DNA from 4 places in the Streptomyces sp. NPDC054975 genome. Region 2 is predicted to be linked to each of the others. Evidence: riboswitches for the same ligand, from Rfam matches in the RefSeq annotation. Region 2 holds a riboswitch; each other region holds the start of a gene.

The links. A riboswitch is a leader RNA that binds a small molecule or an ion and turns the genes downstream of it on or off. The one in region 2 is predicted to bind cyclic di-AMP.
Region 1: it holds a riboswitch for cyclic di-AMP, as region 2 does, so the genes downstream of both, ACWF79_RS19685 (C40 family peptidase) here and ACWF79_RS05160 (transglycosylase SLT domain-containing protein) in region 2, are expected to answer to the same signal.
Region 3: it holds a riboswitch for cyclic di-AMP, as region 2 does, so the genes downstream of both, ACWF79_RS02275 (M23 family metallopeptidase) here and ACWF79_RS05160 (transglycosylase SLT domain-containing protein) in region 2, are expected to answer to the same signal.
Region 4: it holds a riboswitch for cyclic di-AMP, as region 2 does, so the genes downstream of both, ACWF79_RS18155 (transglycosylase family protein) here and ACWF79_RS05160 (transglycosylase SLT domain-containing protein) in region 2, are expected to answer to the same signal.

The regions. Positions count from the first base shown of each region.
Region 1 is NZ_JBSGWV010000020.1:104,097-111,384, reverse strand. It holds gene ACWF79_RS19715 (VOC family protein) at 48-392, opposite strand; gene bioD (dethiobiotin synthase) at 411-1,109, opposite strand; gene ACWF79_RS19705 (adenosylmethionine--8-amino-7-oxononanoate transaminase) at 1,184-2,464, opposite strand; gene bioB (biotin synthase BioB) at 2,457-3,704, opposite strand; gene ACWF79_RS19695 (8-amino-7-oxononanoate synthase) at 3,849-5,018, shown strand; gene ACWF79_RS19690 (ATP-binding protein) at 5,177-5,677, shown strand; gene ACWF79_RS19685 (C40 family peptidase) at 5,659-6,135, opposite strand; cyclic di-AMP (ydaO/yuaA leader) riboswitch at 6,139-6,311, opposite strand; gene ACWF79_RS19680 (hypothetical protein) at 6,651-6,956, opposite strand; gene ACWF79_RS19675 (ATP-dependent Clp protease proteolytic subunit) at 6,964-7,288, opposite strand, start outside.
Region 2 is NZ_JBSGWV010000003.1:63,615-71,505, reverse strand. It holds gene ACWF79_RS05170 (SpoIIE family protein phosphatase) at 1-590, shown strand, start outside; gene ACWF79_RS05165 (phosphocholine-specific phospholipase C) at 750-2,774, shown strand; cyclic di-AMP (ydaO/yuaA leader) riboswitch at 3,082-3,240, shown strand; gene ACWF79_RS05160 (transglycosylase SLT domain-containing protein) at 3,243-4,097, shown strand; gene ACWF79_RS05155 (phosphoribosyltransferase family protein) at 4,127-5,404, opposite strand; gene ACWF79_RS05150 (CapA family protein) at 5,484-6,596, opposite strand; gene ACWF79_RS05145 (phosphatase domain-containing protein) at 6,954-7,871, opposite strand; gene ACWF79_RS05140 (RNA ligase) at 7,875-7,891, opposite strand, start outside.
Region 3 is NZ_JBSGWV010000001.1:491,658-499,548, forward strand. It holds gene ACWF79_RS02255 (STM4013/SEN3800 family hydrolase) at 1-801, shown strand, start outside; gene ACWF79_RS02260 (STM4012 family radical SAM protein) at 798-2,129, shown strand; gene ACWF79_RS02265 (STM4011 family radical SAM protein) at 2,140-3,006, shown strand; gene ACWF79_RS02270 (SGNH/GDSL hydrolase family protein) at 2,993-3,805, opposite strand; gene ACWF79_RS02275 (M23 family metallopeptidase) at 3,973-4,917, opposite strand; cyclic di-AMP (ydaO/yuaA leader) riboswitch at 4,922-5,077, opposite strand; gene ACWF79_RS02280 (tyrosine-protein phosphatase) at 5,472-6,284, shown strand; gene ACWF79_RS02285 (DUF6126 family protein) at 6,300-6,455, opposite strand; gene ACWF79_RS02290 (helix-turn-helix domain-containing protein) at 6,476-7,114, opposite strand; gene ACWF79_RS02295 (aspartate aminotransferase family protein) at 7,188-7,891, opposite strand, start outside.
Region 4 is NZ_JBSGWV010000018.1:23,703-31,593, reverse strand. It holds gene ACWF79_RS18175 (Ppx/GppA phosphatase family protein) at 1-552, opposite strand, end outside; gene ACWF79_RS18170 (DUF501 domain-containing protein) at 549-1,097, opposite strand; gene ACWF79_RS18165 (FtsB family cell division protein) at 1,159-1,623, opposite strand; gene eno (phosphopyruvate hydratase) at 1,734-3,020, opposite strand; gene ACWF79_RS18155 (transglycosylase family protein) at 3,350-4,042, opposite strand; cyclic di-AMP (ydaO/yuaA leader) riboswitch at 4,046-4,222, opposite strand; gene ACWF79_RS18150 (transglycosylase family protein) at 4,488-5,474, opposite strand; gene ACWF79_RS18145 (cytochrome P450 family protein) at 5,594-6,841, opposite strand; gene ACWF79_RS18140 (globin domain-containing protein) at 6,940-7,891, shown strand, end outside.

The sequences.
Region 1 (7,288 bases), on a different contig from region 2:
CCTCCTCCGACGCGCGGACGGGGTGATTCTGCCCCGTTCCGACCCGTTCAGCCCGACACGAAGCAGAACTCGTTGCCCTCGGGGTCGTGCATCACCTGGAAGTCCCCCTCCGCGTCGGTGACGAGCCCGCCGGACCGGGTGGCCCCGAGGACGATCGCCTCGTCGGCCGCCGCGCTCACGTCGGGCGCGTGCAGATCCAGATGGAGGCGGTTCTTCACGGCCTTGCCCTCGGGCACCTGCTGGAAGGCGATCCGGACGAAACCGGGCGGCTCGACGTACGACCAGTCGGGGCCGCGGTCGACCGGGGTGCCGCCGAGGAGTTCGGCCCAGAACCGCACCAGACGGGCCGGGTCACCGCAGTCGAAGACGATCTCCGCAACCTGTGCGCGCATGACACCAGCCTACGGAGATCAGAGCGTCGCGGCGTCCCAGACGCCGCCGAGCGCCGGAGCCAGCCACTGATGCGCCCGCGCCCGGAACGCGGCCGGGTCGAGGCCGCCCGCACCCTCCGGTACGGCCCCGAGGAGCGGCGCCCCGGCCGCCTCCGGCAGGTCGGCCAGGTTGCAGCGCGAGGCCAGGTCCGGTGCGGCCGGCCAACTGCCGACGACGACACCGAGCTGCTCGATGCCGCGCGCCGCGAGGGCCTCGGCGGTCAGAGCGGTCGCGTTGAGCGTGCCGAGACCGGCGGGCGTCACCACCAGGACCGGCGCCCCGAGGAGCCGGGCCGCGTCGGCGAGCGTGCCGCCCTCGTGGTCGAAGCGGACCAGCAGCCCGCCCGCGCCCTCCACGAGGACCAGGTCGTGCTCGGTGGCCAGCTTCTCGGCCGCCTCGGCGACCTCGCGGGGGCCGACCGGGGTCATCCCGGCCCGCCGGGCGGCCGTGGCGGGCGCCAACGGCTCGGGGAATCGGCCCAGTTCGGCCGAGGCGGCGGCGCCGGAGAGCCGTACGACCTCGTCCGCGTCCCCGCGCTCGCCCGCCGCGAGCCCGGTCTGCGCGGGCTTGAGCACGGCGACGGACCGCCCCTGGCCGGTGGCCACGGCGGCCAGGGCGGCGGTGACGATCGTCTTCCCGATCTCCGTACCCGTACCGCTGACGACGATGACGCTCATGGTGTGTGCGAGTCCTCTCTGACGTGGCCCCTGGACGGTTGCCCCGCCGGTCACTCCGGGCGGGCGTGACGGGCTCAGCCCGCCGCCGCTGCCGCCCGGACCGCCGCGCCGATCCGGGCGACGTCCTCGTCGCCCGTCACGAACGGCGGCATCGTGTAGATCAGGTCGCGGAACGGCCGCAGCCAGACGCCCGCGCGGACCGCCGCCTCCGTGGCCGCGGCCATGTCGATCTCGTGGTCGAGCTGGACGACCCCGATCGCCCCGAGGACCCGTACGTCACGGACCCCCGGCACCGCCGTCGCCCCCGCGAGACCCTCGCGCAGACCCGCCTCGATCCGCTTGACCTCCACCTGCCAGTCCTGCGACAGCAGCAGGTCGATCGAGGCGCACGCCACGGCGCAGGCCAGCGGATTGCCCATGAACGTCGGCCCGTGGGCGAGCACCGGGACCTCGCCCTGCGAGATGCCGTCCGCCACCCGCGGGGTGCACAAGGTGGCCGCCATCGACAGGTATCCGCCGGTCAGCGCCTTGCCCACGCACATCACATCGGGGGAGACCCCCGCGTGGTCCGCCGCGAACAGCGCGCCCGTACGGCCGAAGCCGGTCGCGATCTCGTCGAACACGAGCAGGACGTCGTGCGCGTCGCACGCCTCCCGCAGCACCCGCAGATACGCGGGCGAGTGGAAGCGCATGCCGCCCGCGCCCTGCACCACCGGCTCCACGATCACCGCGGCCAGCTCCTCCGCGTGCCGGCCGATCATGTCCCGCAGATGCTCCGCGTACGACTCCTCGTACCCGGCGGGCGGCGGCTCGGCGAAGAAGTGCTTCGGCAGCGCCCCCGACCACAGGTCGTGCATGCCGCCCTTCGGGTCGCACACCGCCATCGGCTGCCAGGTGTCCCCGTGATAGCCGCCGCGCCAGGTCAGCAGCCGCCGCTTCTCCGGCCGGCCCACCGAGCGCCAGTGCTGCAGACACATCTTGATGGCGACCTCGACGGCGACCGACCCCGAGTCGCTGAGGAAGACGTGCTGGAGCGGCTCGGGCGTGATCTCCACGAGCCGGGCGGCGAGCCGGACGGCCGGCTCGTGGGTGAGCCCACCGAACATGACGTGGCTCATCCGGTCCAGCTGACCGCGTGCCGCCTCGTTGAGCACCGGGTGGTTGTAGCCGTGGATCGCGGACCACCACGACGACATGCCGTCGATCAGTTCGCTCTGCCCGTGCGCCGGTTCGGCGAGCCGGAGCCGTACCCCGGACGCGGACGCGACGACCAAGGGCTCGGCGCGGCCCGGCATGGGGCCGTAAGGATGCCAGACGTGGGCCCGGTCCAGGGCGAGCAGCTCGTCGTTACGCATTCGGCGCGAGGTCCGTTCCCGCGCCGCGACGGCGCACGGCCACGAGGTCGGTCCGCGGGTTCGACACCTCGGCCGGGGTGTCCACGGGCTCCGCCGCGTGACCGCCGCACGGCCCGCAGCCGCCGCCCGCCTCCGCGTGCGAGCCGCAGCCCGCGCCGGCCTCCGCGTGCGAGCCGCAGCTCGCCGACGCCGCCGAGCCGCCGCCGCCGGTCGCGCCCGCCGCCGCGAGGGCGTCCGCGCGGTGCGCGGGGAGCGTGGTCGTGCCCGCGCCCTCCACCTCGAAGCCGGCGTCCGCGATCATGTCCAGGTCCGTCTTGCCGGCCTGGCCCTCGCTCGTCAGGTAGTCACCGAGGAAGATCGAGTTCGCGATGTGCAGCGCGAGCGGCTGCATCGTGCGCAGGTGCACCTCGCGCCCGCCCGCGATCCGGACCTCGACGTCCGGGCAGACGAACCGGACCATCGCCAGGATCCGCAGGCAGCGCTGCGGGGTGAGGTTCCACTCCTTCGCCAGCGGAGTGCCCTCGAACGGGATGAGGAAGTTCACCGGCACCGAGTCCGAGTCCAGCTCCCGCAGTGCGTAGACGACGTCGACCAGGTCCTCGTCGCTCTCGCCCATGCCCGCGATCAGCCCCGAGCAGGCCGACAGACCGGCGGCGTGCGCCTTCTGCACGGTGTCCACCCGGTCCGCGTAGGTGTGGGTGGTGGTGATCTCCCCGTACGTCCCCTCGGACGTGTTCAGGTTGTGGTTGTAGGCGTCGGCGCCCGCCTCGCGCAGCCGCTCCGCCTGGCCGTCCGAGAGCAGCCCCAGGCAGGCGCAGACCTCGATGCCCTCGTTCTGCTCCTTGATGGCCTCGATCGTCCTGCCGACCCGCTCGACGTCCCGGTCCGTCGGCCCCCGGCCGCTCGCCACCAGGCAGACCCGCTTCGCGCCGCCCGCGACACCGGCGGCGGCGGCCTGCGAGGCCTCGTCCGGCTTCAGCCAGCTGTACTTGAGGATCCCGGTCGTCGCGCCGAGCCGCTGCGAACAGTACGAGCAGTCCTCGGGGCACAGCCCCGACTTCAGATTGACGAGATAGTTCAGCTTCACGCGCCGCCCGAACCACTGACGGCGCACCTTGCCCGCCGCGGCCACCACATCGAGCAGTTCGTCGTCGGAGGTCGCCAGCACGGCGAGCGCTTCTTCACGGCTCGGCAGCTCGCGCCGCAGCCCCTTGTCCACCAGCGTGTTCAGCAGGTCCATAAGGGCTGATCCTTGCCTACGGCACACCCCGTGGCCAAGGAGGATCTGAACAAACGCGCCCTTTTGACGTGTGTGGATGACCACACCCTGTCCCCGGGCGTGGACGGTTAGGGTCTGTGCGCTGCCTACAAAAGGATCTGCCCCATGTACCGGGACGAGGACACCCGCCGGACCCCGTTCGACTGGACCGACGCCGAGGCGCGCCGCCGCGCGGAGGCGGGGCTCGTCCGGACCCTGAGGCCCCGGCCCGCCGAGTCGGAGCTGCTCGACCTGGCGAGCAACGACTACCTCGGCCTGACCCGCCGCCCCGAGGTCACGGAGGCCGCGGCCGAGGCGGCCCGCCGCTGGGGCGCGGGATCCACCGGCTCGCGACTGGTCACCGGTACCACCCGGCTGCACGCCCGGCTCGAACGCGAACTCGCCGAGTTCTGCGGTTTCGAGGCGGCCCTCGTCTTCTCCTCCGGCTACACCGCCAACCTCGCCGCTCTCACGGCGCTGAGCGGCCGCGACGCGCTGATCGTCTCCGACGCCGGCAACCACGCCTCGATCGTGGACGGCTGCCGGCTCTCGCGCGCCGAGACGGCCGTGGTCCCGCACGCCGACCCCGAGGCGGTTCGCAAGACCCTCCAGACCCACCCGGACCGCCGGGCGCTCGTGGTCTCCGACTCCGTCTTCTCGGTGGACGGCGACCGGGCCCCGCTGCCCGCACTGGCCGAGGCGTGCCGGGCGCACGGCGCCGGGCTTGTCGTGGACGACGCCCACGGCCTGGGCGTGCTCGGCGACGGAGGCCGGGGCGCCCTGCACGCCGCCGGACTCGCGGGCGACCCGGACGTGGTGGCCACCCTCACCCTCTCCAAGTCGCTGGGCAGCCAGGGTGGAGCCGTCCTCGGTCCGGCCCGGGTCGTCGAGCACCTGGTCAACGCGGCCCGTACGTTCATCTTCGACACCGGGCTCGCCCCGGCCGCCGTCGGCGCCGCCCTGGCGAGCCTGCGGTTGATCCAGGGCGACCCCGGCCTCGCCGAGCGCGCCAGGGCCGTCGCCACGACGCTGCACCGGAGGCTGGACGAGGCCGGGCTGACCGCCGTACGTCCCGACGCCGCCGTCGTCTCCGTCCGCGCGCCGTCGCCGGAGGCGGCGCTGCGGTGGGCCGCCGACTGCCGGGAGCAGGGGATCGCCGTCGGCTGTTTCCGGCCGCCGTCCGTCCCCGACGGCATCTCGCGGCTGCGGCTCACGGCCCGCGCGGACCTGACGGACGCGCAGATCGAACAGGCCGTCACCACCATCGTGCGGACGGCGCCGCCCGCCGAGCACTGAGCGCGTCCCAAATACGGTCTCTCGTAGCAGAGTTCACCGCTTCGAGCGACAAATATGCACATATCTTGGTGGATCGCCGCCCAGGGCGGCACGATCGGTGGCAGTCTGACGCGAAGTGCAATCCGGGCCGGGCCCGGTGGGAAAGGGACAGCGTTGCCATGGCAGACCACCAGGAAGCAACCGTCACTCTGCCGAGCGATCCCGCCTCGGTGTCCGCCGCCCGAAGATATGTCGCCGACGTCCTCGGCGGGTGGGGGCTCGCAGGCGGCAGCGACACCGCCGACACGGTCCGGCTGATCGTCTCGGAGCTGGCCACCAACGCCGTCCAGCACACCTTCGGACAGTCGCCCACCTTCACCGTCGACATCCGCCTGGAGCGCGAGGAGCAGCTCCACATCGGCGTGACCGACAGCCATCCCCGCTGGCCGAAGCGGCTCCCGGCGGCCGTGCAGCAGGACAACGGACGCGGGATGGTCATCATCCGGATCCTGACGGCCGAGGCCGGCGGCCGGCTCTCGGTCACCCCGACCGACGAGGGCGGCAAGACGGTCTGGATCAACCTGCCGTGGACCGCCCCCGCCGCCGCGGAGGGGTACGGCGGCGCCACCGTACCCCCGCTCGCGTCGGACCGGACGGGGCGTCAGCGCACCCGGCCGTAATACACCTTGGACGACCAGATCTTGTCGAGCTTCACCCAGGAGCCCTTCTTGGGCGAGTGCCAGATCTTGCCGCCACCGGCGTAGATCCCCACGTGGTACACCCTTCCACCCGAGTGGAAGAAGACCAGGTCCCCCTTCTGCCTGCTGGACGCGGAGATGTGCCGGGTCTTGTTGTACTGCTGCTGCGCGGTACGAGGCAGCGACTTGCCCGCCTTCTTGTACGAGTAGAGCGTGAGCCCCGAGCAGTCGAACCGGGTCGGTCCGGACGCTCCGTACTTGTAGGGCGATCCCTTCTTCGAAGCCGCGATGTTCAGCGCCTTGCCGGCGTACGACGTCGCGGCCTGGGCCTCCGGTGCGGCACCTGGTGCCAGCATCGTGCCGCCGAGGGCGGCGAGGGTGAGAGCCGAGACGGCTCCGGCCCGGGACAGCACGGACGGGACATGAATCTGCGCAGTCATGCGCAACCCTTCGTCAGCCGCCTGTGAAGGATGACCTGTCGGGTTCGGACTGGCGAAGTTGCCCGGCCGCGGTCGCGGCTTCACCCCGAGGAACGGCCACACTGGCCGGCCGTCCCGTACTGCTCGGGTCCTCCACTCCTGCCGATCCACTCCTGTCGACCAGACATCCGGGACAGCGGCAGGACTCGGCGTCCGCCCGGACCGCCCCGCCGCGGTGGCGGGGGCTTGTCGTCGTGAGGGATCTTGACCCAGACCCAGGGTGAAATCCGAGCCGAAACGGCGTTATGTGAGGCTCCTCACGACTGATCCATTCGGGTGGACAGGCATGTTTCGTGATCGTCGCAGGTTTGGCCGACGAGTCCCGGACCAGGGGTGGAACGCCTGATTCCGCCAGATGTGTACACCTGTTGCGCAACTCACCCCGCGCATATGTCGATTCGTCGACTACGCCGAACGGGGGAGCGATTCTGCGCCTGTGCTGGTCCGAGTGGACCTCGACACGACACGACGGAATGTCAACTTGTCGGTGTCCCCGGGACAGTGACGCGATCGGATCTACGCTCGCCGTCCAACACCCGCAGCGCGCGGGCCAATGTCTCCGCGTGCACCTCGCTCTCCCCGCGCGCATGCATCGCCGTCAGTGCGTCGCGCAGCGCGTTCGCCCGCCCCACCAGGGCCTGAGCCGCGCGCAGCGCCCCATACGTATGCGATGCCCTGGATGGATTGATGCGACCCAGCAGGTCGACCACTTCGAGATAGGCGTCGATGAACTCGCCCTCGGCGCGCGTCAGGGCGGGCAGGGGCGGCAGCTCGGGAACCATCGGACGCTCACCTTCCCCCGGCGCCGCCCGACGCCCCACGGTTCTGAATCACGTGGTCCACCAGGCCGTACGCGGTGGCGGCCGGCGCGTCGAGGACGGTGATCCGGTCGATGTCGGCGTCGATCCGCTCGCGGGGCTGCCCGGTGTGCGTGACCAGCATCCCGGCCAGCATCGCGCGCAGCCGAATCAATTCCCGTGCCTGGATGTCGAGATCGCTCGGCTGCCCCTGCAACGGCTCGTCCGTCGCGGGCTGCTGGAGCACGACCCGGGCGCCGGGCAGCGCGAGCCGCTTGCCGGGCGCGCCGGCCGCGAGCAGCACGGCGGCGGTCGAG
Region 2 (7,891 bases):
CCGACGGCGGGCTCGGGCTCGCGATCGGTGACGTGCAGGGGCACGACACCGAGGCGGCGGCTCTCATGGGGCAGTTGCGGGTCGCCATGACGGCGTACGCGGCGGAGGGCCACGGCTGCGACAGCGTGCTGGGGAAGGCGTCGGCGTTCCTCGCCGATCTGGAGGCCGACCGCTTCGCGACCTGCCAGTATCTGCGGGTGGTGCTCGCCACGGGAGAGGTCTGTGCGGCGAACGCGGGCCATCCACCGCCGCTGCTGCGCCACGCCGACGGCACGGTGGAGCACGTCCGGCTGGCGGGCGGGCCGCCCCTGGGCCTGCCCGCCGAGTGGGGCCTGACCGGCTATCCGTACACCACCGCCCGGCTCGAACCGGGCGAGACGCTGCTGCTCTACTCCGACGGACTGGTCGAGAAACCGGGCGAGGACTTCGACATCGGCCTGGCGCGACTGGCCGCCGCCTTCGCGGAGGGCCCGCCCGATCTGGAGGCGTTGGCCGACCACCTCCTCGACACCCTCACCGGCGGCCCGCACGCGGAGGACGACGCGGCTCTGCTGATGGTGCGCCGGGACTTCGCGGGGACGGCACCCTGACCGCATTGGTCCATGCCCGAACCAATCAGTCCCCAACTTCGTGCGTACTGTCGGAAGTTCACCCATGTCTTACCGCACGGAGGTATACCTTTAAGGCGCCTTCCCTCATCCTGTCCACCGTGTGCCAGGAGGGCACACGGTGACACGAGAGGCGGGGCATTGACTCCCATCAGCCGCAGGGGATTCGTCGGAATCGGGGCAGGGCTCGCGGCCGGCGCGGCGCTGCCCACGGGCACGGCCTCGGCCGCCGCCGCATCCGCGACGGGCACCCTCAAGGACGTTCAGCACGTCGTGGTGCTCATGCAGGAGAACCGCAGCTTCGACCACTACTTCGGCAGACTGCGCGGTGTGCGAGGCTTCGGGGACCGGGCCGCGGGCAACCTCCCGGGCGGCTGGGGCATGTTCAACCAGCCCAACTGGGGCGGCCGCCAGTACCCGTGGAAGCTGAGCGCGACCCCGCCGGCGGGCGGTGTCGACGGGGAGACCCTCGCCCAGTGCAACGGCGACCTTCCGCACAGCTGGATCTCGCAGCACGCGGCGTGGAACAAGGGCCGGATGGACAACTGGGTCACGGGCGTCGGCAACACCCGCACCCTCGGCTACCTCGACCGCGGTGACATACCGTTCCACTACGCCCTGGCCGACCACTACACCGTCTGCGACGCCTACTTCTGCTCGGCGCTCAGCGCCACCGGCCCGAACCGCACGTTCCTGTGGAGCGGGAAGATCGACGCCTCCAGCAAGGACGGCGGCGAGGAGTCCGGGCTCACCTGGGAGACGTACGCCGAGGCGCTCCAGCGGGCCGGCGTGAGCTGGAAGGTCTACCAGAACGCCCAGGACAACTACGGCGACAACGGCCTCGCGTACTTCAAGAAGTTCACCGACGCCCGGCCGGGCGATCCGCTGTACGACCGGGGCATGGGCTCGGTGCCGAAGGTCACCGGGTCCACTCCGGACGACATCGCCGCCGCGATCCGTGCCGACGTGGTCGCGGGCACGCTTCCGCAGGTCTCCTGGGTGGTGGCGAGCGAGGCGTTCTCCGAGCACCCCTACGCCCCGCCCGGCGACGGCGCGCACTTCGTCGACCTGGTCTACCGCGCGTTGGCGGCCAACCCCGAGGTCTTCGACTCGACCGTACTGTTCCTCAACTACGACGAGAACGACGGCTTCTTCGACCACGTACCGCCGCCGGTCGCCCCGCCCGGCACCCCCGGCGAGTACCTCGACGGTGTGCCGATCGGCCTGGGCTTCCGGGTCCCCATGCTCGTCATGTCGCCCTGGACGCGCGGCGGGTGGGTCAGCTCGGAGGTCTTCGACCACACCTCCGTCCTGCGCTTCATGGAGACCTGGACAGCCGCCCTCGGCACCCCTGCCACCTGCCCGAACATCAGCGCCTGGCGGCGGAAGGTCACCGGTGACCTGACGGGCGTCTTCGACTTCACGCGCCCGGTGTACGGCGTCCCCTCGGGTCTCCCGTCCACCGCCAAGGTCATCGGGCAGTCGACCTGCGGCCCGCTGCCCAACCCGGTGCCGCAGGACAACGCCCTGCCGGCGCAGGAGTCCGGGACGCGCCCGGCGCGCGCCCTGCCGTACCAGGTCAACGGAAACCTCGACCGGTTCGAGTTCGGGGCGTCGGGCAAGATCCTCGCCTGGTTCTCGATGACGAACCAGGGCGCGCAGGCGAAGCGTGCCGCGCATGTCACGATCCACCCGCACCAGCACCGGGACACGGCCGCCTGGCAGTACACGGTCGACCCGGGGACGACGTCCACGGACTTCTTCAACATCGGGACCGGGTCCGGTTCGGGCAAGTACGACATCTCGATGATGGGTCCCAACCGCTTCCTGCGGCGCTTCATCGGAGACGCGTCCAAGGCGGGCAAGGCGATCGAGGTGGCGGCGCGGTTCGCGACCGAGCCGGGCACCGGCAGGACGGCGATCTTCTTCAAGCTGTCCAACACCTCGGCCGGGCCGGTGACCTTCACCATCCGCTCGAACGCCTACCGCACGGACGGGCCGTGGACGTACACGGTGCCGGCGAACTCCTCGCGCGAGGACTTCTTCAACGCCGTGGCCTACCACGAGGGCTGGTACGACTTCACGATCCTGGCCGACATCGACGGCACCTGGTCGCGCCGCTACACCGGCCACATCGAGACGGGCGCCCCGAGTATCACCGGCTGACGTACGCACGCCCACACTTCCGATCAAATCGGGCACAAGCGGCTTTACCGCCCCTTGTGCCCGATTTCTCAACTCGGTCGCATTTCCCCGCATGTCCGATATGAGAGGGCGGGTGAGGTGAATCACGCCGAGCGTTTCGACGACCTCCTCGACCGGCCCCTCCCCTTGTCGGGCAAGGAAGTTAGGCGCGCCGCGCGGTGCACGGAACTCATCCGTGAATAAACCGCGCATTCGACGTCTTGTTTCGGTCGACATTTCTCGCCTACGGTCACCTCGACCCGGACGGATCGCCGAATCCTGCCACCGTCCGAAAACACCGCTCATTCACCCGAAGGCAGGAGCGGGGGACCCACCATTTCGCCGGTCCGGATTTCCGGCACGGCTCGGGGTGAAGTCGCGCATGCGCGGCCGGGCATCTCCAGCCCGAACCCGACAGCTCACCCCGCAGGCGCCGGAGAGGACTGCATCATGCCCGCACACGGTAAGCACCGGCGCCCCAAGAAAAGGCCCCTGACCCGCGGTCTCGCCCTCGCGAGCACCGGCGGCGCCGCCCTGGCCCTGCCCCTGGTCGGCACGGCCACCGCGCACGCCGCGCCCAGCTCGGCTCCCGCGATCGCCTCCGTCGAGAAGACCGTTCTCAGCGCGCCGACGAAGATCGTGGAATCCGTTCCGGCCGCGCCGAAATCAGCCGCCACCACCTATACCGTCACCCGCGGTGATTCCCTTTCGGTGATCGCTCAGGAGCAGAATGTGCAGGGCGGCTGGAAGGCTCTGTACAAGACCAATCGCGCCGCGGTGGGTGACAACCCGTCACTTATCCACCCCGGTCTGGAACTGACGCTCCGCGGAAAGGCCGCCGCCCCGCAGAAGCCGAAGGCCCCGGCCCGTACGACGAGTACGGACCGGGCCGACCGCTCGCAGCAGCGCAGCGCCGCTCCGGCCAAGGCGGCCCCCGCGAAGAAGGCCGCCGCGCCGGCGGCCAAGACGGTCGCGAAGAGCTACACCAACGACCTCGACGGCTGGATCCGCGAGTCGCTGGACATCATGCAGAAGTACGGCATCCCCGGTTCGTACGAGGGGATCCAGCGCAACATCATGCGTGAGTCCTCCGGCAACCCGCAGGCCATCAACAACTGGGACTCCAACGCCGCCAAGGGCACCCCGTCCAAGGGTCTGCTCCAGGTGATCGAGCCGACGTTCCTCGCGTACCACGTGCCCGGTACCTCGATGGACCTCTACGACCCGGTCGCCAACATCACCGCCGCCTGCAACTACGCGGCGGACCGCTACGGCTCCATCGACAACGTCGACGGGCCGTACTGACCGGCGACTGCCCGCCGCGCGGGCAGCTCCTAGAAGTGGTCGGCGAACCAGTTCGCGGCGAGTTCGCCGACCTGTTCCAGCGTGCCGGGCTCCTCGAAGAGGTGCCCGGCGCCGGGGACGACGACGAGCTGGTTCTCGCACCGCAGCCGGCTGCGGGCGTCCTCGTTCAGGTCCTGCACGAGCGGGTCGTTGCCTCCCACGATCAGCAGGGTGGGGGCGCGCACCTGCGCGAGGCGGGGGCCCGCCAGGTCCGGGCGACCACCTCGGGAGACCACGGCGGCCACCCCGGACAGCGGGTCGCCCGCGGCCCAGAGGGCGGCAGCGGCACCGGTGCTGGCGCCGAAGTAGCCGGTCCGCAGCCCGTCGAGACCGGGCCGTCCACCCAGCCAGTACGTGGCCCTGGCCAGCCGGCCGGCCAGCAGTTCGGTGTCGAAGACGTTGGCACGGTCGGCCGCCTCCTCCTCGGTGAGCAGGTCGAAGAGGAGCGTGCCGAGCCCGGCCCGGTTGAGGCTCTCGGCGACCGCCCGGTTGCGGGGGCTGTGCCGGCTGCTGCCGCTGCCGTGGGCGAACACCACGATCCCCGGGGCACCGTCGGGCACGACCAGGTGGCCCGCGACCTCCACCTCCCCGGCCGGAATGCGCACCTCCGGGCTCTCGCCGCCCTGGCCCTGCCCGGCGTGGTGGCGCTCCAGACAGGCGATGACCTCCTCGTCCGGGGTCTGTGAGAAGTCCTGGTAGAACTGGCCGATCGCGTAGAAGAACTCCGGTTCGTGGACGCTGACGGCCTCGTCCGCCTCCCGGCCGATCCGCTCCCGCCAGTCGGCCGGCGCGACCGGCACCGCGAGGATGATCCGCGCGGCCCCCTGGGCCCGCACGACCCGGCAGGCGGCGACCGCCGTGGCGCCCGTCGCCATGCCGTCGTCGACGACCACGACGGTCCGGCCGTCGAGCCGGGCCGGCGGCCGGGCACCTCGGTAGCGCCGGGACCGCTGTCCGAGCACGACCCGCTCGCGCGCCTCCACGGTGGCGAGATCCCCGGAGGAGACGCCGGTGCCGGCCAGGACGTGGTCGTTGAGGACCCGTACGTCTCCTTCGCCGATGGCGCCCATGGCCAGCTCCGGCTGGTAGGGCACCCCGAGCTTGCGGACGAGGCAGACGTCCAGCGGGGCCCCGAGTGCGTCGGCTACCTGTTCGGCGACCGGAACCCCGCCGCGTGGGAGCCCCAGGACCACGAGGTCTCGGCCCTTGAGGTGTTCCAGGCGCGCGGCGAGCTGCCGTCCGGCGTCGATGCGATCGGTGAAGTACATGTCCCGCTCGTCTCCCTGGTCCTGAGCGTGCGCGGTCCCGAGCCTGCGCGCGGGCGCGTGAGCGCCGCCGCCCGCCCCGTCAGGCGGGGCGTACGACGAGGGTTCCGTCCTCGTCGAGGTCGACCTGCGCACCGTGGGGCCGGCTGGTCCGGCCGAGTACGTCGTGGAGCCAGCGCGTGTCACGGCCGGGGGCGTGCTCCAGCCGCATGCGCCGGGCCCGCAGGGGAATGATGCGTACCTCCTCGAGTCGTCCGTCGTCGGGCCTCACCGAGGCGAGGTAGAGAAGCCGCAGGTCGTCGCGGTACTGCTCGTAGCCGGTGATGCCCTCGTAGTCGTTGATCAGGTCGCCGCAGCCGTGCAGCACGAGCTTGCCCCGGTGGACCTCCAGCGGCCTGGGGTGGTGCGAGGAGTGGCCGTGCACCACGTCGGCACCGGCGTCGACCAGGGCGTGCGCGTAGTCGACCTCGGCGCGGGACAGCGCGTACCCCCAGTTCGAGCCCCAGTGGAGGGAGACGAGGACGATGTCGCCGGGGCGCTTGGCGTTGCGGATCCGGGTGAGAAGGCGGGCGGCGCTGGTGGCGGTGGGCCCGGCGGCGTAGTGCACCCCGCCGCGGTGGGCGGTGGCGGCCCAGTCGCGCGGGATGCCGCTGGAGGACATGCCGAGGGCGTACGCGACGAACCGTCCGCCGCCGGGCAGGTCGACGATCGCGGGCCGGGCGGCCGCCTCGGCGTCCCCGCCGGCACCCACGGTGCGCACTCCGTGCTTGGCGAGGGTGTCCAGGGTGTCGTCGAGGCCGCGGTGGCCGTGGTCCAGGACGTGGTTGTTGGCCAGGACGCAGACGTCGGGGCGGACGGCGGTCAGGCTCGGCACGTTCTCCGGGTGCATCCGGTAGTGGACCGCCTTGCCGGGGGCGAACTCGTCGCTCGTGGTGACGGCCGTCTCCAGATTCGTGACGCGGACGTCGGGCGCGGCGGCGTCGAGGGCGTCGAGCGCGGCGCCCCAGGGGTAGGTGAAGTCCACGCGGTGGGGAATGGGGCCGTTCACCGCCTCGGCGAGCGCCACATAGGACCGTGCGTCGTGCACGTACCGCTCGCGCAGGGCCGGGTCGCCGGGGTGGGGAAGGATCTGGTCCACCCCGCGGCCGAGCATCACGTCGCCGCAGAGGAACAGTCCGACCAGGTCACTGCCCATGTACCCAGGGTAGGCTCATGACGAGGGTGACGGCCGGGTGCCGGGCAGGTCGTAGACGTGCTCCGGGGAGACGATGCCGGTGATCGCCTTCTAGGGGACGGCGGGGGCGCGAGGGCGGTGACCGCCGACGCCGGGAGGGCGAGTGCGCCGGTGGCGGCGACACCCACACAGAGTCTGCGCCGACGCGCCGGCCGGCCCGGGTACCAGTAGCTCACGGCAGCCTCCTGCCGGACGAGGGCAACGCTCCTCCCTCAGGCTGGGGCCGCCCGGCGGGCCCAGCCTCGCGGGCCCCGCATGGCGAGGAGGCCCGTGGCCGCCCCGCCGCGCGGGGCCGACCGGGCCTCCTCGCCGTCCGGCTCAGAAGTTGCCGTAGTTGACCTGCCAGGTCGGCAGGCCCATGTGGCGCCAGAGGGCGACGACCCGGTCGCGGTCGTCGAGAGAGACGCGAACCGCGTAGCGGTGCCGGATGTGTGCGTCGAACAGCTCGGCCTTGACGATGTCGTCGCCCCGGCCGTCGTCCGAGGCCCGCATCCACAGCTCGTCGTACGGCACTTCGTGGCGGGCGAGCCACGCCTCGGTGAGCGCGCGGTGGTCCTCGCTGCGTCCGGACAGCAGCACGATCGTGTCGTTGTCGGCGCGGCGGAAGGCGCGCAGCGCGCGGGCCACCGAGACGTTCAGCAGGTCGAGGTCGCAGCGCGTGAAGTCGTACGGTCCCCGGTCGCCGCGCAGCGCGAGCGTGCCGTCGATGTCGCAGAGGACGGCCGACGGGAGCGCCGGGTCGGGAACGTACGGCGCGGCGACGGGCCGGGCGTCCAGCCACTCCGCGGTCAGCCGCCAGCCGCCGCGGACCGCCTTGGCGTGCTTGTCGGCGAGGATACGGATGATCTCCTCGCCCACGGACCGCTCGCGCGCGGCGTCGCGCCGTACGCACTCCTCGACCGGTACGTCGGTGAAGTCGTGGACCACGAAACGGGCGTCGAGGCCGACGACGGCCGCCTTCAGCCGCTTGGGGATGTGCGGGGTGAGGTGGGTGTTGTCGACGACGACGTCGAATCCGCCCTCGACGGCCGAGCGGACGGCCGCGTCCTGGATGGCGAGGACGGTCCGCTCGTGGGCGTGCGAGCGGCCCCGCTCGGGGGCCGGGACGTCCAGCATGGTGCGCAGGTCGTCGAGGTTGACGCGGCGCATCCTGCCCTCGGCCTCCGCCTGGAGGCGGCGGGCGGCCGTGGTCTTCCCCGAGGCGGGCAGCCCCGTCATGACGTGTACTTCGGGCACGGCTCAGTTCTCCAGGTCGG
Region 3 (7,891 bases), on a different contig from region 2:
CACGACCTCCTCCTGGTCACGCTCGACACCCTCCGGTACGACGTGGCCGCCGAACTCGCCGCCGCGGGCCGCATCCCGAACCTGGCCCGGTACCTCCCCGACGGCCGCTGGGAGCGCCGGCACGCCCCCGGGAGCTTCACCTACGCCTCCCACCAGGCGATCTTCGCCGGGTTCCTGCCGACCCCGGCCGCCCCCGGTCCGCACCCCCGCCTCTTCGCCGCGCGCTTCGCGGGCAGCGAGACCACGGCCGACGGCACCTTCGTGTACGACACCCCCGACCTCGTCTCCGGCCTGGCCAAGGAGGGTTACCGCACCGCGTGCGTCGGCGGCGTCGGCTTCTTCAACGGGCAGGGCCCGCTCGGCTCGGTGCTGCCGGGCCTCTTCGACGAGAGCCACTGGGAGCCCGCCTTCGGCGTCGCCTCCCCCACCTCCTTCGAGTCGCAGGTGGAGCGGGCCGAGGAGATCGTCGCCGCGCTCCCACCCGAGCAGCGGCTCTTCCTCTTCGTCAACGTCTCCGCACTGCACCAGCCCAACTGGTTCCACCTTCCCGGCGCGACCCGGGAGTCCGGCGACACCCGCGCCTCGCACGCGGCGGCGTTGGAGTACGTCGACCGGCACATCGGCCGCCTCTTCGCCGCCATGAGCAGCCGCCGGAGCTGCTTCGCGATCGTCTGCTCGGACCACGGCACCGCGTACGGCGAGGACGGCTTCACCGGCCACCGGCTCGGCCACGAGGTCGTCTGGACCGTCCCGTACGCCCACTTCCTCGTGGAGAGCCCGCGGCACGAGGACGTCGCATGACCGGCACCCCGCGCCCGTACGAGAGCTACGTCTACGCCTACCCCCACAAGACCGCGTACCGCCCGCTCCCCGATCCGGCGCCCTCCCTCGCCGCGCTCTGGCGGGCCGAGCCGAAGGACGCGCTCTCCCTCTACGCCCACATACCCTTCTGCGAGGTCCGCTGCGGCTTCTGCAACCTCTTCACCCGGATCGGCGCCCCGGACGAGCTGACGACCCGCTACCTCGACGCCCTCGACCGCCAGGCCACCGCCGCCCGCGAGGCGCTCGGAGACGGCGGGCCGGTCCGTTTCGCCACGGCCGCCTTCGGCGGCGGCACCCCCACCTTCCTCACCGCCGGCGAACTGGACCGGCTCTGCGACATCGCGGAGAAGCGGATGGGCGTCGACCTACGCGCCGTCCCCCTCTCGGTCGAGACCTCCCCGTCGACGGCGACCGCCGACCGGCTCACCGTCCTCGCCGAGCGCGGCGCCACCCGGCTCAGCATCGGCGTGCAGAGCTTCGTCGAGGCCGAGGCCCGCGCCGCCGTGCGCCCCCAGCGCCGTACCGACGTCGAGGAGGCGCTCGGCCGCATCCGTGACACCGGCGTCCCCGTCCTCAACATCGATCTGATCTACGGCATCGACGGCCAGACCGAGCGGACCTGGACCCAGTCGCTCGACGCCGCGCTCTCCTGGCGGCCCGAGGAGCTCTATCTCTACCCGCTGTACGTCCGCCCTCTCACCGGCCTCGGCCGGCTCGCCGCGACCGCCGACCGGGAGTGGGACGAGCAGCGGCTGCGGCTCTACCGCCACGGCCGGGACCATCTGCTCGCCCGGGGGTACGAGCAGGTGTCGATGCGGATGTTCCGGCGCGCCGACGCGCCGCCGCAGGGCGCCGACGACTACGCCTGCCAGACCGACGGCATGATCGGCCTGGGCTGCGGGGCCCGTTCGTACACCTCGTCGCTGCACTACTCCTTCGACTACGCCGTCGAGATGCGGGAGATCCGCGCGATCATCGACGACTACGCGGCGACGGAGGACTTCGGCCGGGCGCGCGTGGGCCGGTGGGTCGACGCGGACGAGGCGCGCCGTCGCCATCTGCTCCAGTCGCTCCTCCAGGCCCGGGGCATGGCGGCCGGGGAGTACGAGGAGCGGTTCGGCGGGTCGCCGTTCGCGGACTTCCCCGACGAGCTGGGCCTGTTCGAGGAGCTCGGCTGGCTGGATCCGACGGCGCCCGCCGGGCTGCTGCGGCTCTCCCCCGAGGGTCTGGCGCACTCGGACGCGCTCGGTCCCGCCCTGTTCTCCCCGGCGGTCCGGGCGGCGATGGCCGCCTACGAGCCGAAGTAGGGGCGCCGTCGTGGACCTGACGATCCTGTACCGGGGGCCGCTCGCCTCCTGCGACTACGACTGTCCCTACTGTCCCTTCGCCAAGCGCCGTGACAGCCGCGCACAGCTGCGCGCCGACCGCGCCGCGCTGGAGCGTTTCTCCGCCTGGGTGGCGGCGCAGAGCGGAGACCGGCTGAGGATTCTCTTCACGCCCTGGGGCGAGGGCCTGGTCCGCTCGTGGTACCGGCGCACGCTCACCGAGCTGTCCCACCAGCCACACGTCGAGCGGGTGGCGATCCAGACCAATCTGAGCTGCCGCACGGAGTGGCTGGCCGAGGCCGACCCCCGGGCCCTCGCGCTCTGGTGCACGTACCACCCCGGCCAGACGCCGTACGACCGCTTCCTCGCGAAGTGCCGCGCGCTGGCGGCCCGAGGCACCCGCTTCAGCGTCGGCGTCGTCGGCCTGCCCGAACACCGGGAGCACGCCCTGCGCCTGCGCGACGACCTCCCGCCCGAGGTCTACCTCTGGGTGAACGCTGCCGAGGGGCACACGTACACCGACGAGGAGGCCGAGAGCTGGACGGCCCTCGACCCCCTCTTCCCGTACAGCCGCCATCCGCACCGGTCCGGCGGGCTGCCCTGCCGGACCGGCGAGTCGGTGATCTCCGTGGACGGCGACGGGACCGTGCGCCGCTGTCACTTCGTCAAGGCCGAGCTGGGCAACCTGTACGACGGTTCGTACCGCGCCGCACTGCGCCCGCGGGCCTGCCCGCTCGCCGTCTGCGACTGCCACATCGGCTATGTCCACCTGGAGACGCTGCCGCTGTACGACGTGTTCGCGGGCGGCGTCCTGGAACGGATCCCGGCCGCGCTCGACGGGTCGTTCACAGGGGCATGAGGTCCCCGAGCGGCATGAGGTCGGGCCGCTTGGCGGCCACGTGGTCGCCCGAGCTCTCGCCGCGCAGGCGCCGTCCGATCCACGGCACGAGGTACTCCTTGGCCCAGTTGATGTCGTCGCGGCGGACCTCCAGGGTCCCCCTCGGCGGCAGCGGCGGCCAGGCCTGGTCCGGGTCGGCCGGCACCGGCATCCCGAGGACCTGGGCGGCGCGCAGCGCGACCCGGGTGTGCCCCTCGGGCGAGAGGTGCAGCCGGTCGTTGTCCCAGGCCCGCCTGTCCTGCACGGACTTGAGCGACCACAGGTCGAGGACCGGGCAGTCGTACCGGTCGGCGATGGCCCGGACGTGGGCGGTGTAGGTCGCGATCTTGCCGCGGAGGTGCCGGAGGACCGGGACGTCGCGGGTGTCGAAGCCGGTCGTCACCATCACCGTGCCGACGGCCGACGTGAGGTCGGCGACGGCGCGCTCGAAGCGCTCGGCGACATCGTCCGGGTCGGTGCCGGGGCGGATGATGTCGTTGCCGCCCGCGCAGAAACTCACCAGGTCGGGGGCGAGCTCCTTGGCCCTCGGGACCTGCTCCGCCACGATCTGGTCGAGGAGCCGGCCCCGGACGGCGAGGTTTGCGTAACGGAACGCGTCGTTCTCCGGCAACTGGTCGGCGAGCAGAACCGCGAAGCGGTCCGCCCAGCCGACGTACTGCCCGTCGGGCCCCGGATCTCCCACGCCCTCGGTGAAGCTGTCCCCGATCGCCGCGTACGACCCGAATGCCTGCATGTCTCTTGATCTCGAATCGTCTGCCACGGGAGCACATCTTTCCCTTATGGGTGTGACCTACGCGACCGTAAGGAGGGGTTGACGCTGCGTGAGATACGCCACCGGTCAAGATTCCACCAAGCCGGAATACGCCCCAGGGGCCCGGCACTCGGAAGTGCCGGGCCCCTGGGGGTGCTGCGGGTGACGCGAATCCGTCAGATGCCGACGCCGTGCTGGCGCAGGTACGCCAGCGGGTCGACGTCCGAGCCGTAGCTCGGGCCGGTACGGATCTCGAAGTGCAGGTGCGGGCCACTGGAGTTGCCGGTCGAGCCGGAGAGGCCGATCTCCTGGCCGCCGGTCACGGTCTGGCCGGCGGAGACGGAGAGGGAGGAGAGGTGGGCGTACTGGGAGTACGTGCCGTCGGCGTGCTGGATGACGACCTCGTTGCCGTACGAGCCGCTCCAGCCGGCCGAGTGGACGGTGCCCGCACCGACGGCCTTGACCGAGGTGCCGGAGGAGGCCATGAAGTCGACACCGGTGTGGTAGCCGGAGGACCACATCGAGCCGGAGGCCCGGTACGGGGTGGAGACGCCGCCGGAGACCGGGGCGACCCAGCCGGAGGAGGAGGACTTCGCGGGGGCGGAGTTCTGGGCGGGAGCCGTGTCGCGTGCGGCGGAGCGGGAGCTGCGCGACTCGCTCGCGTCGGAGGAGGACTTCTTCTCGGCCTTGGGCGCGGCCTTCGGAGCAGCCTTGGGGGCCGCGGCCTTCGGGGCGGCCTTGGCCGTCGACTTGGCGCCGAGGGTGAGCTTCATGCCCGGCAGGATCAGCGACGGGTCCTCACCGACGACCTGGCGGTTGTCGGCGTACAGCTTCTGCCAGCCGCCCTTGACGTCGTGCTCGGCGGCGATCTTCGACAGGTAGTCGCCGGGAACGACGGAGTACGTCTTCGGCTTCGCGGCGGCAGGGGCCTTCGCGGGAGCGGCGGCGACGGCGGCGACGGCCTGCTCGGACGTCACGGTCGGCGCGGCCTTCTCGGCGGCGTGGGCTCCGGTCGCACCGAACAGCGGCAGGGCGACGACGGCGCCACCGGTGCCGGCAGCGACGAATCCGCGCGTGATCGGGTTGACCTTGGGACGGCGATGCTTACCCTTTGCGGGCATGGCGAATTCCTCTCCGTCGCCTACGAGGTGAGCTGTCGGGTTCGGACTGGAGATGTCCGGCCGCGTTCTCACGCGGCTTCACCCCGAGCCGTCCGGATCGACCGGTGCGGCGTACTTACCTGGGTCCCCCGCTCCTGCCGGGCGTGGATGGGTGCGGATTCCGGACGGTGGCAGGATTCGGCGGTCCGACCGGATTGACGGTGACGCTAGACGAGCGGGGTCGCGGCGAACAAGCCACGGGTTTCCGATCGCAATTGCCGGGCGCGATATCCGCACCGCATTCCGGTCACCCTCCGTGGACGACGGAGGATCGATTTCCTTTTCAGGCAGGGAAATTGGTCCGGACGATCAGGCACGGTCCGTCACCTTTATGACGCTGCTCACGCCCCGAATCCCATCTCCCCTAAAACAAGGGCGCGTTATCCCGAAGGGGCCAATTCGGACAGAACACCCAATCCCCTACCCAGGGGTGCGCACGGCCCCGGACACCCGGGATGATTGCCCCAGGAATCGATCAGGAACCGATCGCGGTCCGTCAACCTTCAGGAGCACCCGTGACGCAGCAGCTGCCCCAGATCTCGCCGACCGAACCCGAGCTCACCGGGGTACGCAACTTCCGGGACGTGGGCGGACTGCCGACCGTGGACGGCCGTACGGTGCGGTTCGGGCGCCTCTTCCGCAGCGGCCACCTCGCCCACGCCACCGAGGACGACGCGGCGTTTCTCTCCACCCTGGGCCTGCACACGATCTTCGACTTCCGCAATCAGGCCGACATCAAGATCGAGGGCCCGGACGTCGAACTGCCGGGTGTGCGAAATGTGAACATACCGCTCAACGACCCGGCCGACGGCAAGGAGTTCTGGAAGCTCGTCAGCTCCGGCGAGCTGGAGCAGCTCCGCGCCATTCTCGGCGACGGCAAGGCCGCGGACCGAATGTCCGATTCGTACCGGAAGATGATTGCCGAGCGGACGGCGGAGCACGGCCGCATCCTGCACGCGCTCGCCGAGGACAGCGTCCCGGCGCTCATGCACTGCGCGGCCGGCAAGGACCGGGCCGGCCTCTCCATCGCCATCTCGCTGCTCGCGGTGGGCGTGGAGCGCGAGGCGATCGAGGCGGACTACGTGAAGTCGAACGACCCGCACCGCCGCTACAAGGTGCGCCGCAGCTCCACCTCCGCGAACGCGATGGCGCCCGAGGTGATGGAGCTGATCAGCCCGCTGTTCGACGCGCGGGTGGAGTACCTGCGGGCTGCGTTCGAGACGATGGAGCAGACCTGGGGAACGGCCGAGAACTACCTCACCACCGGCCTGAAGCTCACCCCTGAGACCCGGGCGCGGCTGCGCGAGCGCCTCGTCACGGAGGCGTGAGCGAGCCCCCGTCCGCTACGGGTTCTGCCCGCCGAGAGTGAACAGCAGGTAGAGGAAGCCGGCGAAGAGGTGTCCGGCCACGAGGTACGCGAAGAGGCGGAGCACCAGCCCCTTGGGGAACTTGCCGGCCTCGCGCTCCTCGCCGGTCACCGGTGCGGGCTTCTCGGACATATCGGTCCTTTCTGAAGGGCTCAGCGCGGATGCGGGGCGCCGTCACCGAGGCACAGCTCGGCGGCGGGGCTCTGCATCAGCGTGTGGACGAAGAGCAGCTCGGCCCCGCCGCGGCCGACGGCGCCGATGCGGTGCGGGGTGAGCGAGTCGAAGTGCGCGCTGTCTCCGGGGTCCAGGACATGGACGGCGTCGCCGAGCGCGAGGCGCACCTGCCCGTCGAGGACGTGCAGCCACTCCTCGCCGGGGTGCACGCGCACGATGTCGGTGCGGGTGGCGTACGGAACGTGGACACGGAGCGCCTGCAGGGCACGGCCCGGTCCACCGGCCTGGCGGTAGGTCCAGCCGTCGGCCTCGACGGGCTCGGCCCGGCCGGCCCGGACGATCGGATCACGCTCGGGCGGGGCCTCGCCCAGGAGGGCGGAGACCGTCGTACCGTAGATACGGGCCAGGGCGAGCAGCATCGGGAGCGAGGGCTGGCGGTGGCCCGTTTCGAGCCGGGAGAGATGGGCCGGGGAGAGTCCGGCCCGCTGCGCGGCGGCCTCCAGGGTCAGCCCGCGCCTCCGGCGCAGGCCGCGCAGCTGCGGCGCGACGTCCGGCAGGGCGGCACTCATGTCGGGGGCGGCGGGGTCCGAGGACAGCTCCCCGGGGAGGTGCTCCATGCCTCCATTCCGCCAGCATCTTCCCTCTGAGGCAAATTTCTTGCCCCAGAGGCAAAACCCGTGCCGTCAGACGTCAGCGCTGCGCGACCGCCTGCTTGACCAGCGTCTTCCCGAAGTCCCACATCAGCCCGCCACCCCCGTGGGCGTCGTCCATCACCGCCGTGAACGCGGTGACGAAACGGTCCACGTCCGCCTCGTCGATGATCAGCGGCGGAATCAGCTTGATCACCTCCAGATGGTCGCCCGACACCTGCGTCAGGATCCGGTGGCGCTGGAGCAGCGGCACGACGACCATCTGCGCGAAGAGGCCCTTACGGGCGGCCTGGAGCATCGTCCACCGGCTGCGCAGCCCGAGCGACGTGGGCCGGCCGAACTCGATGCCGATCATCAGGCCGCGCCCGCGGATCTCGTGCAGCAGCTCGTAGCGCGGCACGAGCTCCTTCAGGCGCGAGGAGAGCAGCTCGCCGATCCGGCGCGCGTTCGCGACCGTCCCCTCGTTCTCCATCACCGAGAGCACGGCGAGCCCGGCCGCCATGGCCTGTGCGTTCGAACCGAAGCTGGCGGAGTGGACGAGGACGCGGTCCATGGACGAGTAGACCTTCTTGAAGATCCAGTCCTTGCCGAGCGTCGCGCCGACCGGGACGTACCCGCCGGAGAGTGCCTTGGCGACACAGAGGAGGTCCGGTTCGACGCCGTCCTCGTGCTGGTACGCGTAGAAGTCACCGGTCCTGCCGAGCCCCGTCTGCACCTCGTCGGCGATCAGCAGGGCCCCGTGCC
Region 4 (7,891 bases), on a different contig from region 2:
GGCGCGGATCGCGGCGACCTCCTCGGCGGCCGGCGGGTCGCTGCGGACATGGCGCTCGGTGAGCCGGACGCACCCGATGTCGACGGAGCGGGCGGCCTCGACGTGCTTGTTGCCGACGACGAACTCGGTGGAGCCGCCGCCGATGTCCACGACGAGGTACTTCTCCGTGCCGTGCAGCTCGCCGGTGGCCCCCGTGAAGGAGAACTCGGCCTCCTGGTCGCCGGTGATCACCTCGGGCTCGACGCCCAGGATCTCCACGACGCCCCGCACGAACTCGTCGCGGTTCTCGGCGTCCCGGGAGGCGGAGGTGGCCACGAACCGCAGCCGCTCGGCGCCCAGTTCCTCGATGACGGCCGCGTAGTCGCGGCACGCGGCGAAGGTCCGCTCCAGCGCCTCGGGCGCCAGGCGGCCGGTCCTGTCGACGCCCTGCCCGAGCCGGACGATCGTCATCCGCCGGTCCAGCTCGATCAGTTCACCGGTCTGCGGGTCCACGTCCGCGACGAGGAGGCGGATGGAGTTCGTACCGCAGTCGATGCCGGCGACCCGGGTCACTTCTCGCCTTCCTTCTCCGCGTCCTTGTCGGCGCACGGGGTGACGCAGGGGCCCTTGGCCCACCACTCCGGCAGCATCGCGAGCGCCTCGTCGCCGAGCGGGTTCACACCCGGGCCCGCGGCCAGCGAGTGGCCGACGAGGACGTGCAGGCACTTGACCCGGTCCGGCATGCCGCCGGCGCTCGGGAAGCCCTCCAGGACCTCGATGGCGTCACGGCGGGCGATGTAGTCCTCGTGCGCGGCCCGGTAGGCGGCGGCCAGTTCCGGGTCGGTGCCCAGCCGGGCCTGCATCTCCTTCATGACCCCGTTCGCCTCCAGCGTGCCGATCGCGGAGGCCGCCCGGGGGCAGGTCAGGTAGTACGTGGTGGGGAACGGGGTGCCGTCCGGGAGCCGCGGCGCGGTCTCGACGACGTCCGGGTTGCCGCAGGGGCAGCGGTGCGCGATGGCGCGCAGCCCCCGGGGCGGGCGGCCGAGCTGGGCCTCGAACGCGGCGATGTCCGCCTCGGTCGGCTCGGTGCGGGCGGTCTGCGGAGGGGGCGTTTCCATCGTTGCGTCTTGTCTTCTCGTCGGGTGGAGGGTGGGGGCGGAGGGCTGGGGGCGGGCTCGTCTAGCGGTCCGAGTCGGCGCGGTCGACGCCGTTCCAGAGGTCGGAGTACCAGGGGCGGTCCGCCTCGCCCTGCTCGGTGCGACGGGCACGCTCGACCTCGGGGTCGTTCACGGTGAAGCCGGTCTCGCCGGGCATCACGTAGTGCAGGTGCTCGCGCGCGAGCCGACGGACGTACGCGGGGTCCTGGAGCCGGGCCTTCTCGTCCCGCAGCTCCTCGACGCGCGCGGCGGCCTCGGCGGCCTGGCGCTCCTGCTCGGCGATCTCGCCGCGCTGGGAGACGTACTGCCGCATGGGGTACGCGAGGGCGACGACCAGCGAGCAGACCACCAGGGCGAGGAAGGCCGCGCGGCCGGTGAGCCGGGAGCGGCGGGCCTGGCGGCGGGTCTGGGAGCGGTAGACGCGGGCGGCGGTCTGCTCACCGAGCAGCTTGATCCTGGTCGCGGTCGAGAACCGGTCCCGGGCCATGTGCGCGCCTCCCCTTTACGTACGTACGTCCCCGCACACGGTACGGGACCGGGTGCGGGGACGTACGGAGGCTGCCTCACGGGGCCGGATGTCAGCCCTTGCTGTGCCTCTTAGTTCGCGGTGCGAAACCGCGGGAACGCGCTACGGCCGGCGTAGACGGCCGCGTCGTCGAGGATCTCCTCGATGCGCAGGAGCTGGTTGTACTTGGCGACGCGCTCGGAGCGGGCCGGGGCGCCGGTCTTGATCTGGCCGCAGTTGGTGGCGACGGCGAGGTCGGCGATGGTGACGTCCTCGGTCTCGCCGGAGCGGTGGGACATCATGCACTTGAAGCCGTTGCGCTGGGCCAGCTCGACGGCGTCCAGGGTCTCGGTCAGCGAACCGATCTGGTTGACCTTGACCAGCAGCGCGTTGGCGGCGCCGTCCTCGATGCCGCGGGCCAGGCGCTCCGGGTTGGTGACGAACAGGTCGTCGCCGACGATCTGGACCTTGGAGCCCAGCTTGTCGGTGAGGACCTTCCAGCCGTCCCAGTCGTCCTCGAACAGCGGGTCCTCGATGGAGACCAGCGGGTACGCGGAGACGAGCTCCTCGTAGTACTCGGTCATCTCGGCGGCCGTGCGGCTCTTGCCCTCGAACTCGTACGAGCCGTCCTTGTAGAACTCGGACGCGGCGACGTCGAGCGCCAGCGCGATGTCCTTGCCCGGGACGTAGCCGGCCTGCTTGATGGCCTCCACGATGAGGTCGAGCGCCTCGCGGTTGGAGTCCAGGTTCGGGGCGAAGCCACCCTCGTCGCCGAGGCCGGTGGACAGGCCCTTGGTCTTCAGGACGGACTTGAGGGTGTGGTAGACCTCGGTGCCCCAGCGCAGGGCCTCGGAGAAGGACTCCGCGCCGATCGGCGCGATCATGAACTCCTGGATGTCCACGTTGGAGTCGGCGTGCGAGCCGCCGTTCAGGATGTTCATCATCGGAACGGGCAGCAGGTGCGCGTTCGGGCCGCCGAGGTAGCGGAAGAGCGGGAGGTCGGAGGCCTCGGACGCGGCGTGCGCGACGGCGAGGGAGACGCCGAGGATGGCGTTGGCGCCGAGGGAGGCCTTGTTGTCCGTGGCGTCCAGGTCGAACATGGCCTGGTCGATGAGGCGCTGCTCGGTGGCGTCGTAGCCGACGAGCTCCGGGCCGATCTGCTCGATCACGGCGAGGACGGCCTTCTCGACGCCCTTGCCCTGGTAGCGGTTCTTGTCTCCGTCACGGAGCTCAATGGCCTCGAACGCACCGGTGGAGGCACCGGACGGAACGGCAGCACGGCCGGTGCTGCCGTCGTCGAGGCCGACCTCGACCTCGACCGTGGGGTTGCCTCGGGAGTCCAGGATTTCCCGGGCTACGACGACGTCGATGGACGGCACGAGCATCTCCTTCTGGGATGTGACGCTAGATGTGACGCTTGCGGTGCAGGGTCGCTTTGGCCTTGCGACAAGAGCCTAACCGGCTCGCGGGCTCCAGCCAGCCGGGCGCCCGCCCCCTGGGACGAAAAAGGACCCAAGGGCACGCATCTGGGGCCAAAGGCCTCGGAACTACTCAGCGGTAACCATGGGGTGCCCCCGCCTCACGGCACCCCGGACGCGCGGAACCCCGGTCCGGAGCGCACGGGGGAGAGGCGCTCCGGACCGGGGTGGTCACCGCGGGAGGGTCGTAGGGCTCGCGTGAGCCGCCGGACTCACGCGAGCCGCCGGGCTCACTTCAGGTGAAGCTGCTGGCCCGGGTAGATCAGGTCGGCGTCCTCGACGACGTCCTTGTTGAGCTCGAAGAGCTTCGCCCAGCCGCCCTTGACGTCGTGCTCGGCGGCGATGGTGCTCAGGGTGTCGCCGGAGACGACCTTGTACTCGCCGTCGCCCTTCTTGACCTTCTTGCCGGTCGGGGTGGTGACGGTCTTCTTGGACTCGGCCTTCGGGGCGGTCCGCTGCTCGCTGCGGGTCGTCGGCTGCTCGGCCTGACGCTCCTGCTTCGGGGCGGCCTGCGCGGCAGGCGCCTCCTCGACGGCACCGGTGTTCGGGGAGGCGGAGGAGAGGCCGACGCCGCAGCTCGGCCAGGCGCCCTTGCCCTGACCGGCGAGGACCTTCTCGGCGATCGCGATCTGCTGCGACTTGGAGGCCTGGTCGGCGGTCGCGGCGTACGCGGTGCCCCCGAAGGCGGCCCAGGTGGAGCTGGAGAACTGCAGGCCGCCGTAGTAGCCGTTGCCGGTGTTGATGGACCAGTTGCCACCGGACTCGCACTGGGCGACCTTGTCCCACTCGGAGACGGTGGCGGCCGAGGCGGTGCCGGCGGTCATCAGCGGGGCGGCGACGGCGACACCGGCGACACCGGCGAGGGCGACGGCGCGGGTGGCCTTGGAGGGACGACGGTGTTTGCCCTTGGCGGAAAACAGCATGGAGATTCTCCTCACCGACGCCTACGAGGTGAGCTGTCGGGTTCGGGCCGATGTGAGTTGCCCGGCCGCGCGACCTAGCGCGCGGCTTCACCCCAAGCCGGTCCGTCGGCCGTCTGTCTCAACGGCCGGGGGCGGCACTTACCTTGGGTCCCCCGCTCCTGCCTACGGCGCTTGACGCGACGACTGTTCCCATCGGCCGACGGCAGGATTCGGCGTTTCGGTCGACGGGGCCCGCGGTGGCGAGCGGTGACGACCGTAGACACAGACCCGGGGGAAGTTCAAAGACGTCCATGGGGGACAAAACGCCCGTACTTGCCCCGGGACAAAGGGCGTTTACGCAGGTGAGAGGTGACGGAAGGAGAGTTTGCGGACGAGACACGCCAGTTGAGACGAAGAGACCCATGTCTCACTTGCACAGAACCGGACATTCATCCCCGAACCGCCCCTACTTCGGGGCCGTCTCCACGGGCGTTCCGATCGTCAGATCGAGGCTCTGGCCAGGGAGGATGAGGTTCGGATCGGCCCCGACGGTCGACCGGTTGGCGTCGTAGAGAGCGCCCCAGCCGCCGGGGAGGTCGTTCCGCTGGGCGATCTCGGTGAGGTTGTCGCCGGGCTTGACGGTGTATGCACCGATAGCATCCTTGATGCCCTCGGAGGGCTTCTTGCCCGCAGTGTCCGCAGTGTCCTCACTACCCGGATTCGCGGCCTTCTCCTCGTCGGTGGCGTCCGCTGCCGGCGTGTCGGTCGGAGCGCCCGTCGGGGTGCCGGTCGAAGTGTCGGTCGGCGAGGCGTGACGGCCCGTTTCGGGCGACTTGTCCGCCGCGGTCGTCTCGCCCGTCTCCTCCGGGGCGGCCTCGCCCCGGTGCTTGCCGGTGCCGGGAGCGGTCGGCGTGACGGAGGGGGAGGGCGTGGAGGGAGTCGGGGTGGTCTCGGGCCCTGCGAGCGCCTCGGGCGGAGCCACGACGTCCGGGAGACCGAGGGTGCGGTTGGACTCCGGGAGCGGACCGATCGGCTCGCTCGGCGTGACCGCGGGGCCGGGGACGACGTCCGGCTTGACGCCGTCGTTGGTCAGCCCGGCGATCGGGGCGCACGTCGCCCACTGCGTGTCACCCGCGGCGAGTGCCTTTTCGGCCACCACGATCTGCTGGGCACGGCTGGCGAGGTCCGCGCTCGGCGCGTACGCCAGACCGCCGTGACGCTCCCAGCTCTCCTGGGTGAACTGCAGCCCGCCGTAGAGCCCGTTGCCGAAGTGGGCGCTCCACTGGCCGCCCGACTCGCACTCGGCGACCCGGTCCCAGGTGGCCGCGTCGGCGGCGGAGGCCGAACCCGCCCCGAGCAGGGGAAGCGCGAGGGCCGAGCCCGTCACGCCTGCGGCGACGACGATGGCGGGGGCCTGGCGGGGTCTGCGGTGTCGTCCGTTCCCGGAGCGCATGCGGAGCTGCCTTTCGCGTGACTGCTGAGGTGACGGTGAACGTAGCGGCATTCGAACGTCAGTCACAAGTCGATGCAGCGGAGATCACGTAAAAGTCACAGTCTTGACGGAGTGTCAGCTCACGCGGAAGGGGAACGAGGGGAGAACTCCACCGGAAGCGTGCGCAATCCACGCATGATGAGCCCGCCGCGCCACCGCAGATCGGCCGGATCCGCACCAAGACGGAGGTCCGGCAGGCGCGTCAGGAGCGTGCCGAGAGCGATCTGCCCTTCGAGCCGGGCGAGCGGGGCGCCGATGCAGTAGTGGATGCCGTGCCCGTAGCCGAGGTGTTGGTTGTCGCGCCGGGACAGGTCGAGCGTGTCCGGTTCGTCGAAGCGCGCCGGGTCGCGGTCGGCGGCGGCGAGCACGACGAGGACCGGGTCGCCCGCCGGGATCTCCTGGCCGCCGATCGTCAGCGGCTCCATGGCGTACCGCCAGGTCGCCAGCTCCACCGGCCCGTCGTAGCGCAGCAGTTCCTCGACACCGGTCTCCAGCAGGTCCCGTTCCCCGGCGGCGAGCGAGGCCTGGAGCCGGCTGCGCTCCCCCGGGTTCCGCAGCAGGGCGTACACCCCGTTCCCGATCAGGTTGACGGTGGTCTCGAAGCCGGCGAAGAGAAGGATGAAGGCCATGGCGGCGGCCTCGTTCTCGGTGAGGTGCTCGCCGTGGTCCGAGGCCTTGATGAGCCCTGAGATCAGGTCGTCGCCGGGGTCGAGCCGCTTGCGGTGGATCAGCTCCGCGAGGTAGCCGCGCATCTTCTTGACCGACCGCGCCACCCCGCCGCGCGGCCCTCCGCCGTGCCGGATCATCATCCCGGCCCAGTCCCGGAAGTCGTCCTGGTCCTCCTCCGGCACCCCGAGCAGGTCGCAGATGGCGTAGATGGGCAGGGGGAAGGCGAACTCGTGGATGAGGTCGGCGGTGCCCTTCGCCGCGAAGGAGTCGATCAGCCGGTCGGTCAGCTCCTGCACCCGGGGCGCGAACTCGGCGACCCGGCGCGGGGTGAACGCCTTCGACACGAGCCGGCGCAGCCGGGTGTGGTCGGGCGGGTCGATGTTGAGCAGATGGGTCATCAGCTCGGCCTTGCGCTCCCCGGGGATCCCCGTCTTCCCCTTGGCGTGCGCCGGCTCGTCGTGGTGCGCCGGGTTCTTCGAGAGCCGCTGGTCGGCGAGGGCCTGCCGGGCGTCCACGTACCGGGTCACCAGCCAGGCCTCGACCCCGCTGGGCAGCTTGGCCCGGTGAACGGGCGCGTGCTCGCGCAGCCAGGCGTAGGCGGGGTACGGATCGGTCGCGAACTCCCAGGTGAAGAGCTCGGGGGCGGGGGGCGTGCTCACCCTGAGACGGTACAAGGTCACGCTGCCGTCGGCCTCCGGGCGGCCCGGTCCGCGAGATGTGATCGTCCTGTGAAGGCGGGTGGCCTAGATTCTCCCGCGTGGATGCCCAGTTACTGAGAAGCACGTTCGCCGTCGTCGAGAGACGGGCCGAGCATGCCGTCGCCTTCTTCTACTCCCATCTGTTCTGGCACAACCCGGGCGTCCGTGAGCTCTTCCCCGAGGACCTGCGGCCCCAGCGCGACCGGCTCTTCGCCGCGCTCACGCATGTCGTGACCCAGCTGGAGGACCCCGGGCTTCCCGACTACCTCGCCCATCTGGGCCGCGACCACCGCAAGTTCCTCGCCTCCCCCGCGCTCTACGCCGCCGTCGGCACCAGCCTGACCGCCGCCTTCGCGCACGCCGCCGGGGCCGCGTGGAGCGTGGAGGCCGAGAAGGCGTGGGCCGAGGCGTACGGGCAGGTCGTCGAACTCATGATGCGGGGCGCCGAGCAGGCCGAGGCGGAGGGCGAGCCGGCCTGGTGGGACGCCGTCGTCGTCCGGCACGAGCGGCTCGACGAGGACCTGGCGGTGCTGACCCTGAAGCCGCGCAGGCCCTTCGCGTACCGGCCCGGGCAGTACGTCGGCGTCAGCTCGCTCCGGGTCCCCCGGGTGTGGCGTACCTACTCCCTGGCGAACGCGGTCCGCGCGGACGGGACGGTGGACCTGCACGTGAGCCGGATCCCTGGCGGTGCGATGAGCACGGCGTTGGTCGAGGCGGTAGGAGAGGGCGAGCCGCTCCGGCTGAGCGCGCCGGGCGGCGCGCTGACGGCGCGGACCGCGCCCGACGTCCCGCGCAGCTACGTCGCCGCGGGGACGGGCTGGGCGCCGGTCAAGGCGCTCCTGGAGGAGGTGGCGGAGCGGCCGGCGGACGTCGAGGCGCGGCTCTTCCTGGTGGCGCGGGCCAAGGAGTATCTGTACGGCAAGGGGGACGTGGAGCGGCTGCGGGAGCGGATACCCGGTCTGAAGGTCACCTACATCGCCTCCGCGCCGGGGCGTCCGCGCGAGCAGGCGA